Regions from separate parts of the Vallitalea okinawensis genome, predicted to be linked through region 4. Evidence: riboswitches for the same ligand, from Rfam matches in the RefSeq annotation. Region 4 holds a riboswitch; each other region holds the start of a gene.
The links. Region 4 has a riboswitch for glycine ahead of C1Y58_RS02040 (ACT domain-containing protein). Riboswitches for the same ligand answer to the same signal wherever they lie in the genome.

Region 1 (4,221 bases), on a different contig from region 4:
GATTATAACAGAATATATACTGAATATAATTATCAATCAAAAAACCTTTATTGAGCTACCATGTACACCAGAATTTTTGAAAGAATTAACTCTTGGTTATATGCTTTCAAATGAATTAATTAGTTCTAAGACACAAATTATTGGCATTGAGGTTGATTATAAGGATGGAAAGGCTTATGTCCAACTATCTGAAGAATTTACCATCAATCCTATAGATAAAACAGTCTTAAATACAACGACTATTTATTATGCACCTCAACAAGTTATTGAGTTGATGAAGATATTTGATTCAAAGTCCCAGCTTTTTATGGAGACTGGAGGAGTTCATAGTTGTGCCTTGTGTGATCAAAATAAGATACTTATATTTAGAGAAGATATCGGGAGACATAATGCCGTTGATAAAGTGATAGGAAAGGCATTATTAGAAGACGTTAACCTTCAGGATAAGATGATACTAACTTCATGTAGAGTATCTTCTGGAATTATTAAAAAAGTCGCTAAATGGAGGATTCCTATTCTTGCTTCAAGATCTGCACCCACTGATAGAGCCATAGATATGGCTAGAGAACTTAACATGCAGCTTTGTGGTTTTGTTAGAGGAGGAAGAATGAATATCTACGCGTAATAAGGGGACAATGATACAAGTTTAGATCAAACAGTTTATTTAGAGAGAAGAGGTGTAAACTTATAGATGTAACATGGGTTACTGAAATTCATATGATTCTCCCATATACTTTATAATATAGCCGATTGATAAATGGAATATGAAACGATACATAAGGCTAATACTATAAAAGATAAATTGATTTTAAAAACGAAGGGATGATCCTATGGAATCAATAAAAATTATGATGGAAGAACATCAATATATTCTAAGAATGCTTAAAGTAGTAAGAAAAGTATGCATGAAGATATTAAATCATGAAGAAGTAGATTATAAAGATTTTTATAAAGTAATTGACTTTGTAAGAAATTATGCCGATAAACATCATCATAGTAAAGAAGAGGAACTATTATTTAAAGAATTGAAAATAAACCTTAATGAAGAAAATAGGTTAGGTCCTGTAACAGGCATGTTAGTAGAGCATGACCAAGGTCGATTATACATGCAAAACTTAGAAGCGGCTGTGAAAGAAGTAGAGGATGGCAATGAAGAAGCTAAGTTAGATGTCATTGCTAATAGTATTTCTTATACACACTTATTATATCGTCATATTGATAAAGAAGACAATCTTATTTATCCCCTTGGTGAGAAGCAATTATCCACTGAAATCCTTGATAGAATAGAAAAAGAATCTAAGAAAATTGAAATGACAGCTACTGATAACAAAGTACAGGAGAAGTATATAGCTATTCTAGAGGAACTGGAAAATAAAGTAGGTTAGTAAGTGATTCAAACAACTGTCCCTGCCAAGGCAGGGGTCATTCAAGGAATTAATCGAATAATGCAAAATTATCATTATTCATTATTGTAATTTTAAGAAAAGTGTTATATGATAAAAATATCTAAGAAATATATTCAAAATTAATATGACCAAGTGATGATGGCATGAGATATCTTTTTAAGAAGCCGAAGAAGCAATATAAAAGACTACCAGACTTATTATAGAAACTTTCAGGCAAAAGTAGTGCTATTTGATGGAACTCTGGAGAGCCCGGTACACCGGCGCCGAAGGTGAAATACACTATTATGGCTAAAATTGATAGTAGTGTAGAAACTCTCAGGTTAGAAGACAGAGAATATAATGGTGTTTTGCTTTGCAATGCCTTTATGTTCTCTTTTTTATGTTTCAAAGTTAAAGAGAAAAAGAGAGTTTATAAACCAAGGTAATTTATTTAATGCTTTAAAGCAATAATAAAAAATATAGGAGGAGTTACAATGAAAATATTAGAAGGACTTTATTATTCAAAGGATCATGAGTGGATCAAGGTTGAAGGAGCAAAAGCTTTTATAGGTATCACTGACTATGCACAAGATGCTTTAGGAGGGATTGTTTTTATTGAAATGCCTGAAGTTGATGATGAGTTAAGTGCTGGAGATGTTTATGGAGTAATAGAATCAGTAAAAGCTGCTTCAGACTCCTATTCACCTCTTTCAGGTAAAGTAGTAGAAATTAATGATGAACTTGAAGATTCTCCAGAACTTCTTAATGAAAAGCCATATGAAAGCTGGATACTGGCTCTAGAAATGTCAGATGATACTGAGCTTGATGGTTTAATGAAATCAAAAGAATACGAAGAATTTTGTAAAAGTGAAAGTTAATGTTGTATTAAAGTGCCAATGAGGAGGTGGTGTTAGATGAATTTAAATGTATTAAATTTGGGAAGATGTCCATACAATAAGGCTTTAGAAATTCAATGGGAAACATTAAAAAAAAGACAAGATAATAGGATTGATGATACATTAATTCTGGTAGAACATCCACCTGTTATAACCTTAGGAAGGCAAGCAGATAGGTCACACATTATTGGTGCAAAAAACATGCTGGAGAACAATGGCATAAAGATTTTTGAAGCCAATAGAGGAGGAGATGTGACATACCACGGACCTGGTCAAATAGTTGGCTATCCTATATTCAATTTAAGAGAATCAAAGAGGACTCTAAGACAGTTTGTCGAGAATCTAGAAGAGGTTTTTATTACTTTATTGAGTGATAAGTATAATATGAGTGCCTATAGAAACCCAAAGCATACTGGTGTATGGGTTGGTGATTCTAAGATTACTGCAATTGGTTTGGCTGTTAAACGTGGCGTTACGATGCATGGTTTTGCCTTTAATGTTAGTACAAATTTGAATCACTTTGATTTTATCATACCCTGTGGTATCCGGGATAAAGGTGTAACATCCGTTGAGAACTTAATAGGAAAAAAGGTTGATTTTGATGAAGAATATAAATCTGTTTTAGAATACTTCTGTAAAGTGTTTAAATGTGATTATCATGAAAAAAATTTTAGTATTCAAAAATAGGAGGAATGTTTTGAACGTCTTACGAAAACCAGAATGGCTTAGAATAGATCTAAATAAAGGGCGAAGCTTAGATGTTGTGAAAGAGATACTTGAAAGATTATCATTAAATACCGTCTGTGAAGAAGCTAGTTGTCCTAATAGAATGGAATGCTTTAGTAAAAGGACTGCAACTTTTATGATCTTGGGGAGCCAATGTTCACGTCATTGCAAATTCTGTAACGTATCCCATGGACACCTAGAGATGGTTGACCAAAAGGAACCTGAGAATATTGCAAAAGCCGTTAAAGAACTTGGACTAAAGCATGTGGTCATTACTTCCGTAACACGAGATGATCTAGCAGATGGGGGAGCAGGACACTTTGCTGAAGTCATAGAAGCCATAAAATCATATCAGAAAAGAATTATTATTGAGGTACTGATACCAGACTTTCAGGGGAATAAAGAAGCTCTTAAAAAAATAGTGGATGCTAAACCAGAAATAATCAATCATAATATTGAAACCATTCCAAGACTATACAATGAAGTTCGGCCAGAGGCAATTTATAAAAGATCTTTGGAATTGCTAAAGAATATAAAGGCTGTTGATAATAAGATATTTACCAAATCAGGGATAATGGTAGGTCTTGGAGAAAGACAAGAAGAAGTGTTAGAGGTATTGAAGGATTTAAGAGAAGCAGGATGTGATTTCTTAACGATAGGGCAGTACTTAGCACCTAGCAAAGAACATTACCCCGTTAAAGAGTATGTCCATCCGGAAATTTTTAATAAGTATAAGGAAGAAGCTCTTAAGCTTGGATTTAGCTTTGTAGCATCTGACCCATTAGTAAGAAGTTCATACAATGCTGCTGAGATGTATAATAACAAAGAGGATTAAAAAAGCGGGGGGCATCTCATAAATAAATGAAAAATATTTAGGGCGATACGCCCTTTTTTTAGTGTAGGAAAGTATTGCGTTTTGCTTATAAAAGTAATGTGGCATTAGACACTTTTGTATGTTAACTATAACATTTTTTAGGAGGAATGATTAAAACAATTGACAAAAATAACCTTATGAATGTATAATATAATTAAAATTATTTAATATCACTAAACTAATATTTCATTTATTTATTCAAACTAAACATCTATCTTACTTAATTTAATTCCATTAAACTCAAATCAAACTTATACCAGCAATCAGGTCTAACTTATTTATATTTCACCCTATAATATTAACATCAATCTTTACTAATCTCATTCTACAAATGTTACAG
Region 2 (4,221 bases), on a different contig from region 4:
TCTTTACGTGTTTCAAATTCACTTTTTCTTTTTAGTACTTTTAATTCTTCTTTTAGTCTTATTTCCTCGGGAATATCATGAAATAATTCTTCAATTGTTTCTACCCCGATACTTTTTAGCATTTGTTGAATGTCTTCATCCGTGTGTGGTAGATATGGATGCATGTTATACCCCCTATTCTTTTAACATGTCATTAATGAATCAAATTCTCTTTTTTAATCGTCTAGACTGCCTATAAATTCTTCATACTTTTCAGCTGACATCATTTCTTCTAAAGCTTCTGTATCAAATTCAACGATTTCAGCTATCCAATTTCCATAAGGATCTTCATTCAATGATTCAGGTGCATCTTCTAGCTCTTCATTGGCTTCAGTAACTGTTCCTGACAATGGCATAAATACATCTGATGCCGCCTTAACTGACTCTACTACACATAATACGTCGCCCTCACTATATGTCTCATCAACTTCTGGTAACTCAACAAAAACAATATCACCCATCTTATCTTGAGCATAGTCAGTTATACCAATTCGTGCTTTGTCACCGTCAACCTTAATCCACTCATGGTCAGTAGTATAATATAATCCCTGTTCAATTTTCATTATCAACGCCTCCTTATTTATTTTTAATTAACTTCTTTAAGTTCTTTATTAAATATACTTTCAAGCTTATTTCTTATATTTCTTTTCCATAAACCGTTTACTTCTTACAACAGCATCCACTGTCTTCTTTCGTACTTGTATACTAATCTCTGTTCCTAGTTTAGCATGGTCAATATCAACAAGTCCCATACCTATACTTTTATCAATGGATGGTAAATAGTATCCTGTTGTTACTTCACCAATCTTATTTCCTTCACTATCTAAAATAGGATAACCGTGTCTTGTAATACTCTTCTTCGTAAGTTCGAAACCGATGACTTTTCTTTTTAGCCCTACCTCTTTCTGCTTTGCAAGAACTTCTTTGCCAACAAAATCATCCTTATACAACTTCACAAACATACCAAGTCCAGCTTCTAATGGCGTTATATTATCTGTTAATTCATTACCGTAAAGAGGAAGTGAAGCTTCGAAACGTAAAGTATCTCTAGCACCCAATCCTGCTGGTAAAAGTCCTTTGTCTTTCCCTTGTTCCATGATGGCTGACCATAATTGAGGTGCTTCTTTGCTATTGGCATAGATTTCAAAGCCATCTTCTCCAGTATATCCTGTACGAGAAACTAATACCTTTTTGCCTGCAATAGTCGTTTCATCTTTAAATGTATAGAATGTTAATTCACTTAAATTCAAATCTGTTAAGGGTTGTAGGATCTCTTCTGCTTTAGGTCCTTGAAGCGCAATCTGAGCATAATTATCTGATATATTCTCTAGCTTAATATCAAAGTCTTTAGATAAGCCTTGCATCCACTCATAGTCTTTCTCTGTATTACTTGCGTTGATAACTAGTAAATATTCTTGTGTATTGAACTTATAGACTAAGAGATCATCAACGACGCCACCTTTTTCATTACACATGGGTGTATAGATCACTTGACCATTTACCATTGGTTCTACATCATTAGTGACTAGATAGTTCACAAATTTTTCTGCTTCTTTACCAATGACAGATACTTCTCCCATATGACTTACATCAAATAGACCCGCAGCTTGACGAACTGCATCATGCTCTTCTATTAATCCCTTGTATTGTACAGGTAATGCCCAACCAGCAAAATCAATCATTTTTCCACCGTGTTCTAAATGCTTTTCATACAAAAAAGTTCGTTTTGTATTATCCAATTGAATACCCTCCTTTATGATTTTTTACGTTTTACTAGATTTGCATACTTCAATTACTTCACTATTTACATACTATAATGTTTCCTATACTCTCATTAAATTATTAGTTAATACTATATATGAACTAAACATTTCGAGTATTTATCTTTAGTTCAATATATATTCTTTAATTATAGGTGAATAGTTCTAAATAATTGCTAGGCTCATAGCAATTTATTGAATTCAACTTATATACATAAAATCAATAGATTATCCTTAATAAAACTATTGAGATTATGCCCCTTTAAAAATAGAAAGAGGGTAAATGGCATTATAAATAAACGCCATTTACCCTCTGTATTTTTACCTGAGAGATTCTACATGTCATATGTATTGCTCCTTGGGTGCATAAATGCTTTCCAGAGTGCTATCCGCTAGCGATCCTTTTGCCTGAAAGTTTCTATAAGTATTTGGCTATACTTTATATTACATCTTCGGCGCCCTAAGATCTCTCTCGCTAACTTCAATTAGCCACGTAAATATTCTGTTACTTTAATCATATTACAAAATGATAAGTTTATCAACTATGTATTTGCAATAATAATTATTTTTCTGTTATTCTGATAAATCCCATTAAATAATTTCTAAGATGCTATACCAAATTGTATGATTTAACTAGTATAAGATGAGGATGATGTTACAATCTAAATAAAGAAATTTTTCACTATTCTCTAATTCGCTTGCTAGGGTAGATAGTTTAAATTATAATAATTATTAATATTCTGATTCATAGTGTATGGTTCCATTAACCGTATAGATTACGAAATTAATTGTCATTCTGAGGAGGTACTTATTATGTTATCCATTATTAGTACAACAAATAACCCCTATTTCAACTTAGCTACTGAAGAGTATTTATTAAAAAACAAAGATGAGGATGTCTTTTATCTTTATCGTAATGCACCATCTATAATCGTTGGCACCCATCAAAATACTATTGCCGAAATCAATTATGACCATGTTAAAGAGCATAATATCCCTGTCATTAGACGCCTTTCAGGTGGTGGTGCAGTCTTTCATGATTTAGGAAATTTAAATTTTTGCTTTATAACTAATGTGGAGAAGAATACAGCTGAAAGTTTTAAAGAATTCACAAAGCCTATATTAGAAGTTCTCAATCAACTAGGTGTAGAAGCTATTTTTTCTGGCCGAAACGATTTAACCATCGATGGTAAAAAGTTCTCTGGAAACGCTCAACATGTTTCAAAAAATAGAATCTTACATCACGGAACCCTTTTATTCAGTTCAAACATGGCAGATTTATCAAAGGCATTAAAAGTTAATCCATTAAAGTTTAAAGATAAGAACGTTAAATCCGTCAAAAGCCGTGTAACAAATATCTCTAGTCATCTTCCTCAGCCTATGTCAATTGAATATTTTGTAGATGCTATCGCTAAGCACATAACAGGTTCTTCTCATAGCAGCTTCTATCAACTGAATGAGACTGAAACAAACACTATCCAACAACTAGTAGATAACAAGTATGATACATGGGATTGGACTTATGGTAAACAAGCTACCTATGGGTTTACTAATGCAATCCGCTATTCAGGTGGTACAATTGAATATCACTTCAACGTAAAAAATGGTTCACTAGAGGATTTAAGAATTTACGGTGACTTCTTTAATAAAGAGGACGTTCATGTCATTGAAAAAAAACTTGTTGGAACTAAACATGAGTTAGAAGCTATTAAGGATCAATTAAAAGATCTAAATCTTGAAGATTATTTTATAGGTATTGATGTTGATACATTCGTTAAAGGTCTTTTCTAGGGGGGATTTCAGTGTGTGAGTATCATGAAATTCTTGATTTTAAAGGTGCTAAAGCTCGCTTGAGTTACAGTGATAACAGCCAACTTCACTTTCCAGCTCATTGGCATGAAGAAGTCGAGTTATTCTATATCTGCGAGGGCATCTCGCATATCCATGTATCTCAAACTGACTATTGTTTAAGACCTGATGATTTACTTATTATTGGATCAAAAGCTATCCATGCCATAGATGACCAACAGAATAATAGGAAAATCATGCTACAATTTCACCCATCATTATTTAATTGTGTTCTAAATGATCCTGATATAAGTAAATTTATATACAACTTTTATTATAGCACCCAAAAATATAACATTGATACTACACCACTATTAACCTTTTTTGAAGGCTTAAAAACACTTGATCATAGGATTCAAAGTCCATTACTAGTCCAGTCTAAAATACTGGAATTAACCCATCATCTTTACAAAAACTATAAAGATAAATGCTCATCAACACATATACTAAATAACCCTATCATCCAACAGGTGGAGCAGTTCGTGGCTAATAACTATGAGGCTGTTATTACATTGGACATGATTGCTAATGAAGTCAATCTAAGTAAATATTACTTCACTAGGTATTTCAAGGA
Region 3 (4,221 bases), on a different contig from region 4:
TACTTTGTGAGGATATTCTTTTGCTAACTCACCTAGTAATACGCATTCCTTAGCATTATTAGATAAAGGCTTCTCAAGTAATATATGGTAGTCCTTCTCCAAAGCAAGTTTAGTTGGCTCATAATGATCTTTATCAAGGGTTGCAATGATAGCCGCATCTGCTAATTTAGGTTGAGCTAATAACTCTTCCCAACTTTCAAAAACATTCTCTTTAGAGATGTTATGTGCTTCCATCATTTGCGTTCTTTTTTCTTGATCTGGTTCTGCTACTGCTACTATTTTTATATCCTTAGAATGTGTTAAAGCATACTTGGCATAGATGTTTCCTCTATCTCCTGCTCCGATAACTATCGCTGTCACTTGTTTCATCTCATCCATCTCCTTTATATAAAGTATTTCATCAGTAATTGTATTTAATACTATTATAGGAGAGGTTGACTCTGACGTCTTTATCAAAAAAGACTTGGTTTTTATGAATTTGGCTTTTTTATGCCTTGCTGGTAGCAGGGGTAACAGGTTTATATTTAATCAATCTAAAGACCTGAGCACCAAATATGCCTGCTAAGCTACCTGCAATTGCTGCTAAAGCTAAGGCTATGACGACATTTACTGGATCATTGAAAGCAAATGGTGCTAACATTCCTGGAATAGGTGCTGCAGTCCCAGGTGCATTATTAACAATACCTAAGCTGGCTGCAATGATTCCAGATACCCCCCCTCCAAGGAAATTAGAGCAATAAACAGGCAGTGGATTAGAGGTTATGATATCTGCCTGAGTTAGCGGCTCAAGCATCACTGAAACTACTTTTCCTTGATCTCCAAGTTTTAAACGCTTAAATATAATACCGTTTGTAAATGTACCACCGAAACAGGCTATGGCCGCAATACCCATAGGTAAACCTGTTAGACCTAACATGGCTGTTAATGCCATTGAACTCAATGGTGAGGTACAGATCATTTTAATCAAACCACCTAAGAAAAAGCCCATTAGAATAGGTGATTGTTCTGTTGCAGCCATTAAAGTTGTACCTACTGTATCCAATATAATTGTAACAAATGGATCACACGCTACAGCAACAAGACGCGCAATAGGTGCTAATATTAATGCACCTAAGATGATATTGATACCTTTAGGCAATTTCTTTTCTATATAAGGTGCAATCCATCCCATTAAATAACCTACAATAAATCCTGGTAGAATTCCAAAATCAGCGATAGCCACTGCAGTAACCAAAGCAAAAATTGGGTTTACTCCCATACTTAATGCTACTAAGGCTGCTGCTGCAACTCCACCCATGCCACCAGCAACACTTCCGGTCTCGTTTAAAAATTGAATACCTATGAAATCACCTAAAATATATTTATGTATCGCTTCTACAAGAAAGGTAGCTATAGCAGCATTGGCTAGGCCTGACATGGCTAGACTACCTTTTGGTGCCTTTAGACTAAATAATGAAAAAACACCTAAAACTAAGACAAGTAAAACAACACCCATTAATATTTCCATATGCTAATCCTCCTCAAGTTCTTTTTTATGCTCATTTTTAGTCCATATCTAGTCAACTAATTGTGAATTATTTATCACATCAACTATAGGAAAAAGCCTCCCTATAAAAGAACATAGTCGTAGTCCGACTAGGCAGGTTAATTGTTTCCCCACTAAAAAGAGCGCAAAAAGTAATAGCAAAGCTACGCTTTTTACGCCCTGTCCTTTTATCTGAAAGCTTCTTTACGTTGAAACGTAAATTTCTTCTTCGATGGTCAATTCATTGACTCTCTCCAGGGTAATGTCCAGATATTGTAGGCTGACCTGAAAGCTTCGATAGGTGTTTCAAGCATCACACCTTCTTTCTTCTCCGGTTATCTTCAGACTAAATCACTAAAGATATCTCCAACATCCTTCATCCATTACAATTTTAAATTCAATTATAGTATATTGAGAATTTCCATAAAAGTCAATGCACTTCCTTAACTTTTTTATTCTCTTATTTTTCCAATAACATCTTCTCCCAGTGATAGGGAACATACTGAATTTTACTTATATCACAACATCCTGTCAACAACATAAAAATTTTAAATTTATGCAATAAATCTTCAATAAAACTCTCTGTTTGGTGTAAACCATTCTTTAAATACTCGTCCAATACTCTACCACTCATACCAACGATATGGCTTCCTAATACTAGCGACTTAAAAATATGATCAGCTTTTTGAATACCACCACTAGCAATGAGTTTTAAATTCGATGCTTCCTGTCGACATTGATGTATACATACTGGAGTAGGTATACCCCACTCATAAAAGTCTTCATAAATTTTTTTGTTGTTTCTTTGATCTTCTATTTCGATGAAATTGGTTCCACCTTTTCCACTGACGTCAATATATTCTATGCCAACATCTTGAAGTCTCTTTGCCACTTCACCAGATATGCCAAATCCAACTTCTTTGACGATTATAGGACAATCTAAACGCTCCTTTAAACGAGCAATATGTTCTATTACCCCCTTAAATGAACGGTCACCTTCTGGCATGATAATTTCCTGAGCAACATTGATGTGGAGTTGGATAGCGTCAGCCTCTATCATATGAACTGCTTCATAAACATGCTCATATGATTGACCTGCACCGATATTGGCAATAACAACACCATCTCCCATGACTTCACGAACAACTTGAAAACTTGTCTTATCTCCTTTATTCTTAACAGCTATGGATTGAGATCCAACAGCCATGGGAATGTTAAATCTTTTTGCCACCTTAGCTAAGTCTCTATTCATTTTGTAAACTTCTTCAATTCCACCCGTAATAGCATTAATCATTATTGGATAACCAATTTTTTTATCAAGGAATACTGTAGATGTATCAATGTCATTAAAATCTATTTCAGGTAATGCATTATGGGATAACTTCATTTGCTCAAAATAATCGATTCCTCTATTACCAAATTCACATGCTTCAAAAATCCTAATGTGATCCTTCTTTCTATTTGCTCTACTCATGTGGCCACCTCATCTTATGTGTTTAATGTTGCTAAATTATAAGTAATCACTGTATTCTAACAGAATCCTCTAATAATTAACCATTGATTTAGAGTATTCTGTTGGTGTCATTCCTGTTATATCTTTAAATTGCTTGGAGAAGTAATGAACAGATGCATATCCCAGTTTATCTGCTATCTCAGTGAAACTCATTGAAGATTCTCTCATTAATTCTTTTGCTTTTTCAATTCTAACCTGTCTATAATAACGCATTAAGCTTATATTCATACGTCGTTTAAATAGTGCTTTAATATATGATGTACTTAAGTTAGTGTACCCCGCAATATCTTGAAGGCATAGATTTATATTGTAGTTCTTTCTAATGTACTCAATAATATGATCAACAATATCTTTTTCCATTCTTTCTTTTGTGGGAAGGGATTCTGGCAATTTTCTTTCATCTTGATTTTGCATCATTTCTAACAAAAAGGCTTCCAAGCTCATTTTAAGCATTTGTCTTATTACTGGATTGTCCTCAATTAATTCATGATGTTTATTTAAATGCCCTCTAGCTATTTTGATAAATTTTTTATACAGTTCCTTCTGTTCAGTATTTAATTGAAGTATCTTTTTTTCAAAAGTCTTCATTATATCTGAATGACTTACGAATGATACAACTACAACATTAGGCGCAACTTCACCATTAGCCCATAAACTATGAAATTCATTGGGCTTATGAAAAATCATTTGACCTGCATTTAGAACATAATGTTTCGTATCAGCCATAACTTCAAGAACACCCTTATCTACATATACCATTTCCCAAAAATTATGTTTTTCACCTTTAAAAACATAATTCTTAGCAAAATCAAAATAATAGAAGGTCATTAATGTATCTATCTCAATATAGCTTTCTAACTTCAGCATAAAAAGCCTCCACGGTTTTTCTTTCATTATAGCAGATTATGCTAAACTTGTTGAGGTTTTATCAGTACAAAAGTGGCTAACGCCACATTTAAACTGGAGATAGGAAAGTATGGTTCCTTGCGAGCAAAACGCAGTACTTTCCTATACCACAAGTAAAGTGACTAACGTCACGTTCCAAGTATGGGCAGGAAAGTATGGTTTGTTGCTTGATTATTTCGTTAGCGAAATATATCAAAAGTAATGAGGTTTGACGCCTCATTGCTTTTATAAGCAAAACGCAGTACTTACCTACACTAGAATAATAGACGTGTACCAA
Region 4 (4,221 bases):
CTGCTTTTAGTAGCCTTTTAGATGAGTATCTCAATACTGCTGAGGATGAATTATTATTTGTTCTTCAAGGTGTACGTACACCAGCTTTTGACATTGGCGCAATCTTGGATGGTATGACACTTTATGAGTTATCGGAAGAGACAAATCCAGTTGTTCTCAATTGGTTAGAAGATAATTATGATAAAACAGGTAATAAAGGTGGGGGAAATAATATTATTATGTTGGATTATATGGATTACAAGACCATTGAAAAAATTATTAATTTTAACATAGCTAAATGGAAATAAAAAGACATAGCTATTTTATATAAAATAGGAAAATAGTGGATAAATAAAAACAGCATAAATTTCTTATTATAATAAGGTGATAAGTATAATATATTAGCTAAGATATAATTTAAATGAAAAGAATTAAGTATTTTGAAAAAAATTATTGCTATTTGCCTTTAAAAGGTGTATACTTATCACATACTTTGATTCGGAAGTGAAGTAGTTTATTATCTTTAGAGCCACATAATGATTCTTATTAGAAGTTGTATTATAGTGTAGTATAAGTAATAAAGATTTTCTCTTTCCAAGGATTAAAGGTAATATTATCTTGGAGGTAAGTAATTATGGTAAAAGGTACAGTAAAATGGTTTAACGCAGAAAAAGGTTTTGGTTTCATCACTACAGAAGAAGGTAACGACGTATTCGTACACTTCTCACAAATCAACAAAGATGGTTACAAAACTTTAGAAGAAGGCGAAGAAGTTTCTTTCGAAATCGTTGAAGGCGCTAAAGGCCCTCAAGCTGAGAACGTAACTCCTGCTTAATCATTTTTATTATGATTACTAACCCTGAAGATTATTCTTCAGGGTTTTATATTTGTCTAAAAAAAGTGACTCTAGTCACTTTTTTTAGTTTCTAATTTTTAAAACTGTGAACAGGGGCTGGTATTCGACCACCACGATTGATGAATTTCTCTGAGGAGAAAGAGGAGACTTTCATGATAGGAGCTTGACCTAATAAACCACCAAATACAACTTCCTCACCCAGACCTTTACCATGTACTGGGATAATTCTAACAGCTGTTGTCTTTTGATTAATAACACCGATAGCAGCTTCGTCAGCAATGATAGCTGATATAGTAGAAGCTGGTGTATCGCCTGGAATTGCAATCATGTCTAATCCCACAGAACATACACAAGTCATAGCTTCTAATTTATCAAAGGTAAGAGAACCTTGCTTTACAGCTTCAATCATACCTTCATCTTCGCTAACAGGTATAAAAGCACCACTTAATCCACCAACATGAGAAGAAGCCATTATCCCCCCCTTTTTAACAGCATCATTGAGCATGGCCAGTGCAGCAGTTGTACCATGGCATCCACATCGCTCTAATCCAATTTCTTCTAAAATTCTAGCAACAGAATCTCCAACTTCAGGAGTGGGTGCTAGAGATAAGTCTAAAATACCAAAAGGTACATTTAAACGATCGGCAGCTTCGTGACCAATCAGTTGACCTGCTCTCGTTATTTTAAAAGCAGTCCGTTTAATGGTTTCCGCCACTTGATCAAAACTTTGTCCTTTTATTTTCTCAAGAGCAGACTTAACGACACCAGGGCCGCTAACACCTACATTAATAACTGCTTCTGGTTCACCTATACCATGATAAGCACCTGCCATAAAAGGGTTATCTTCCACTGAGTTAGCAAAGATCACTAACTTAGCACAACCAATACTATCTTGATTGCGAGTAAGGTATGCAGCTTTCTTAACGATCTCACCCATATCTTTAACTGCATCCATGTTGATACCAGCTTTGGTGCTGCCAATATTAACGGATGAACATACTCTTTCTGTCTCTGCCAAAGCTTCGGGTATGGAATTTATTAAGATGCGATCGCCTTTTGAATACCCTTTATGAACCAAAGCTGAAAAACCGCCTATAAAGTTAACGCCTACAGCATTAGCAGCACGGTCTAATGTTTTTGCATAATCTACATAGGAAGTTGCTTCGGATGCTTGAGCCACTAAAGATATCGGGGTTACAGCAATTCTCTTATTGATAATTGGAATACCATATTCATTTTCTAGCCTTTCACCTTCTTCAACTAGCCTCTCAGCATAGGTAGTAATCTTATCATATATTTTTTCACAAGATTTTAAACTGTTTGCATCGGCGCAATCTTGTAGAGAGATACCCATGGTAATTGTACGAATATCCAGTTTTTCCTTTTCAATCATTTGTATGGTTTCTAGTACAGAACCGTATTTATTCATGCTGATCACTCCCGTATTCAATGTTGTGCATAGCATCAAATATAGCTTGATGCTGGATTTTGATAGATAAATCCATGTCAGTACCTGTCTTCTCTAATAATTTCTTTAATTCATTAAATCCACAAGTCATATTAGAAAGATCAACGGCCATGATCATCGTAAAATAATCTTGCATGATGGTTTGACTAATATCTAAAATATTAACGGATTGCTCGGATAATATGGTTGTTACTTTTGCGATAATACCAATTTTATCGGTTCCTATTACACTTATAATAGCTTTCATTTATACGCGTCCCTTCTTCGGTTATTTAAAATTCAATTAGGAGAGATGTACAAGAAAAGTGACTAGTTGTATAAGCAAAACCCAGTACTTTCCAACACTATAAAAAGAGACTAAGCAGGGCTAGTCTCTAGATAGAACAAAATTATTTATACACATAAAAATCTTGTTATCTCTGTCCTTTTACCTGAGAGCTTCACCATGAATCATGGCTTTCCCCTTCGGTGCTCATTTGAGTCTCTCCAGAGTTCCATCCAGTAACGGTTACACTTGCTGTTTCCACTACCTTCCTTTGGCAATTATTTGGATTTAAAAAGAATTATATCAGATATACGGGAATTTTTCAATAAGCAATTTGATTGATATGATTTATACAAGATGCTAAAAAAGAAAAATACCAAGAAGAATTGTATAGACGCAACTTTGTTTAGAAAATATTTATACTTTCACAATTAATATTTTAGATTCATTTGCTACAATCAATACATGAGGTGAATCTATGAATAAAACAACAAAATTACTCTACAGTGATACAGTCATTGGGCTACTTTTTCTATTTACTTTGAAGTGGTATGAGAATAGGGGATAATGATGACAATAAAAAAATTAGTATTAAAATCTAATACATTCATTGTTTTAACTTCACTTGTTACATTATTTGTTGCAGGAATTATTACAGTTGGAGTATTTAGTCAGGGCTTAATCCGAGCGATTGAGGATGATAATGAACTTGATGAAAATGTATATACAGTTCAAAGTTTGATTCGTGGGATTGACGAGCCAAACTGGTCCCAAATAGGCAAAGTATTAACAACATATGATTATGAATTATATGTTGAAAAGAATGGTAGCTTCATTTATTCAGCCTTATTATATGATGAACAAGATGATAAGATAAAAAGGATTAGTGCTATGCAGGGGAATAGTGAAAATGCAGTTTATTTTTTTGAGCCAGCGACCATAGTAAGAAGACGTTTGACACTGAATGGTGAGATTTATCAGGTTTATGCTATAAATACTAATAAGAATAAAAAAATAACGTCATTTGGTATTGATAGAGTACAGATGTTTATTATTAGATACTTGATGCTCGGAATTAGTGGGATTTTAGGAATATATTTAATCAGTCGTTTCTATACAGAGCGATTGGTTAGAAAAATCATGGAACCTATTCAAGCATTGATGCTTGGGGTTGGACGGATTGAGAATAATAACTTTTTAGAGAAAATAACGTATCAGGGTGAAGAAGAATTCGAACAGCTATGCCAGGCTTTTAATGGAATGCAAGCATATCTTGATGAAGAAACAAAGAAAAACACAGCCTATGATCAGGCTAGAACAGATATGATATCAGGGATTTCCCATGACCTTCGAACGCCACTAACATCTATTAAAGGATTTTTAAAAGGCATGAAAGATGGTGTTGCAAATTCGGAAAAAAAACGTGAACAATATGTTAACATCTGTTATAAAAAAGCATGTGATATGGATAATTTATTGCAAAAACTGTTTTACTATTCAAAACTTGAGACAAAACGAATGCCGTTTTATTTTGAAGTTGTTGATTTAGCTGTTATGCTTTCTCAGTTTGTAAACTCTAAAAGAGATGATTTAAACGAATCGGCGACCATTCACTATGAAAAACCAGATCGTTTAATGAAGTGTAGGGTTGAT

Region 1: another riboswitch for glycine. It lies ahead of gcvH (glycine cleavage system protein GcvH); the one in region 4 lies ahead of C1Y58_RS02040 (ACT domain-containing protein).
Region 2: another riboswitch for glycine. It lies ahead of gcvT (glycine cleavage system aminomethyltransferase GcvT); the one in region 4 lies ahead of C1Y58_RS02040 (ACT domain-containing protein).
Region 3: another riboswitch for glycine. It lies ahead of C1Y58_RS25380 (PTS sugar transporter subunit IIC); the one in region 4 lies ahead of C1Y58_RS02040 (ACT domain-containing protein).

Annotation. Positions count from the first base shown of each region.
Region 1 is NZ_PQDH01000007.1:42,504-46,724, reverse strand. Features, by position in the region: gene fdhD (formate dehydrogenase accessory sulfurtransferase FdhD) at 1-625, shown strand, start outside; gene C1Y58_RS17720 (hemerythrin domain-containing protein) at 831-1,385, shown strand; glycine riboswitch at 1,637-1,747, shown strand; gene gcvH (glycine cleavage system protein GcvH) at 1,880-2,263, shown strand; gene lipB (lipoyl(octanoyl) transferase LipB) at 2,300-2,968, shown strand; gene lipA (lipoyl synthase) at 2,979-3,842, shown strand.
Region 2 is NZ_PQDH01000010.1:130,825-135,045, reverse strand. Features, by position in the region: gene gcvPA (aminomethyl-transferring glycine dehydrogenase subunit GcvPA) at 1-164, opposite strand, end outside; gene gcvH (glycine cleavage system protein GcvH) at 216-602, opposite strand; gene gcvT (glycine cleavage system aminomethyltransferase GcvT) at 669-1,778, opposite strand; glycine riboswitch at 2,103-2,185, opposite strand; glycine riboswitch at 2,186-2,284, opposite strand; gene C1Y58_RS21790 (lipoate--protein ligase) at 2,613-3,590, shown strand; gene C1Y58_RS21785 (AraC family transcriptional regulator) at 3,602-4,221, shown strand, end outside.
Region 3 is NZ_PQDH01000029.1:4,110-8,330, forward strand. Features, by position in the region: gene C1Y58_RS25375 (Gfo/Idh/MocA family protein) at 1-369, opposite strand, end outside; gene C1Y58_RS25380 (PTS sugar transporter subunit IIC) at 488-1,507, opposite strand; glycine riboswitch at 1,696-1,793, opposite strand; gene fni (type 2 isopentenyl-diphosphate Delta-isomerase) at 1,986-2,999, opposite strand; gene C1Y58_RS25390 (AraC family transcriptional regulator) at 3,069-3,905, opposite strand; gene C1Y58_RS25395 (HD domain-containing protein) at 4,199-4,221, opposite strand, start outside.
Region 4 is NZ_PQDH01000001.1:411,173-415,393, reverse strand. Features, by position in the region: gene C1Y58_RS02055 (phosphatidylinositol-specific phospholipase C domain-containing protein) at 1-287, shown strand, start outside; gene C1Y58_RS02050 (cold-shock protein) at 614-814, shown strand; gene C1Y58_RS02045 (PFL family protein) at 906-2,264, opposite strand; gene C1Y58_RS02040 (ACT domain-containing protein) at 2,257-2,550, opposite strand; glycine riboswitch at 2,713-2,803, opposite strand; gene C1Y58_RS02035 (sensor histidine kinase) at 3,139-4,221, shown strand, end outside.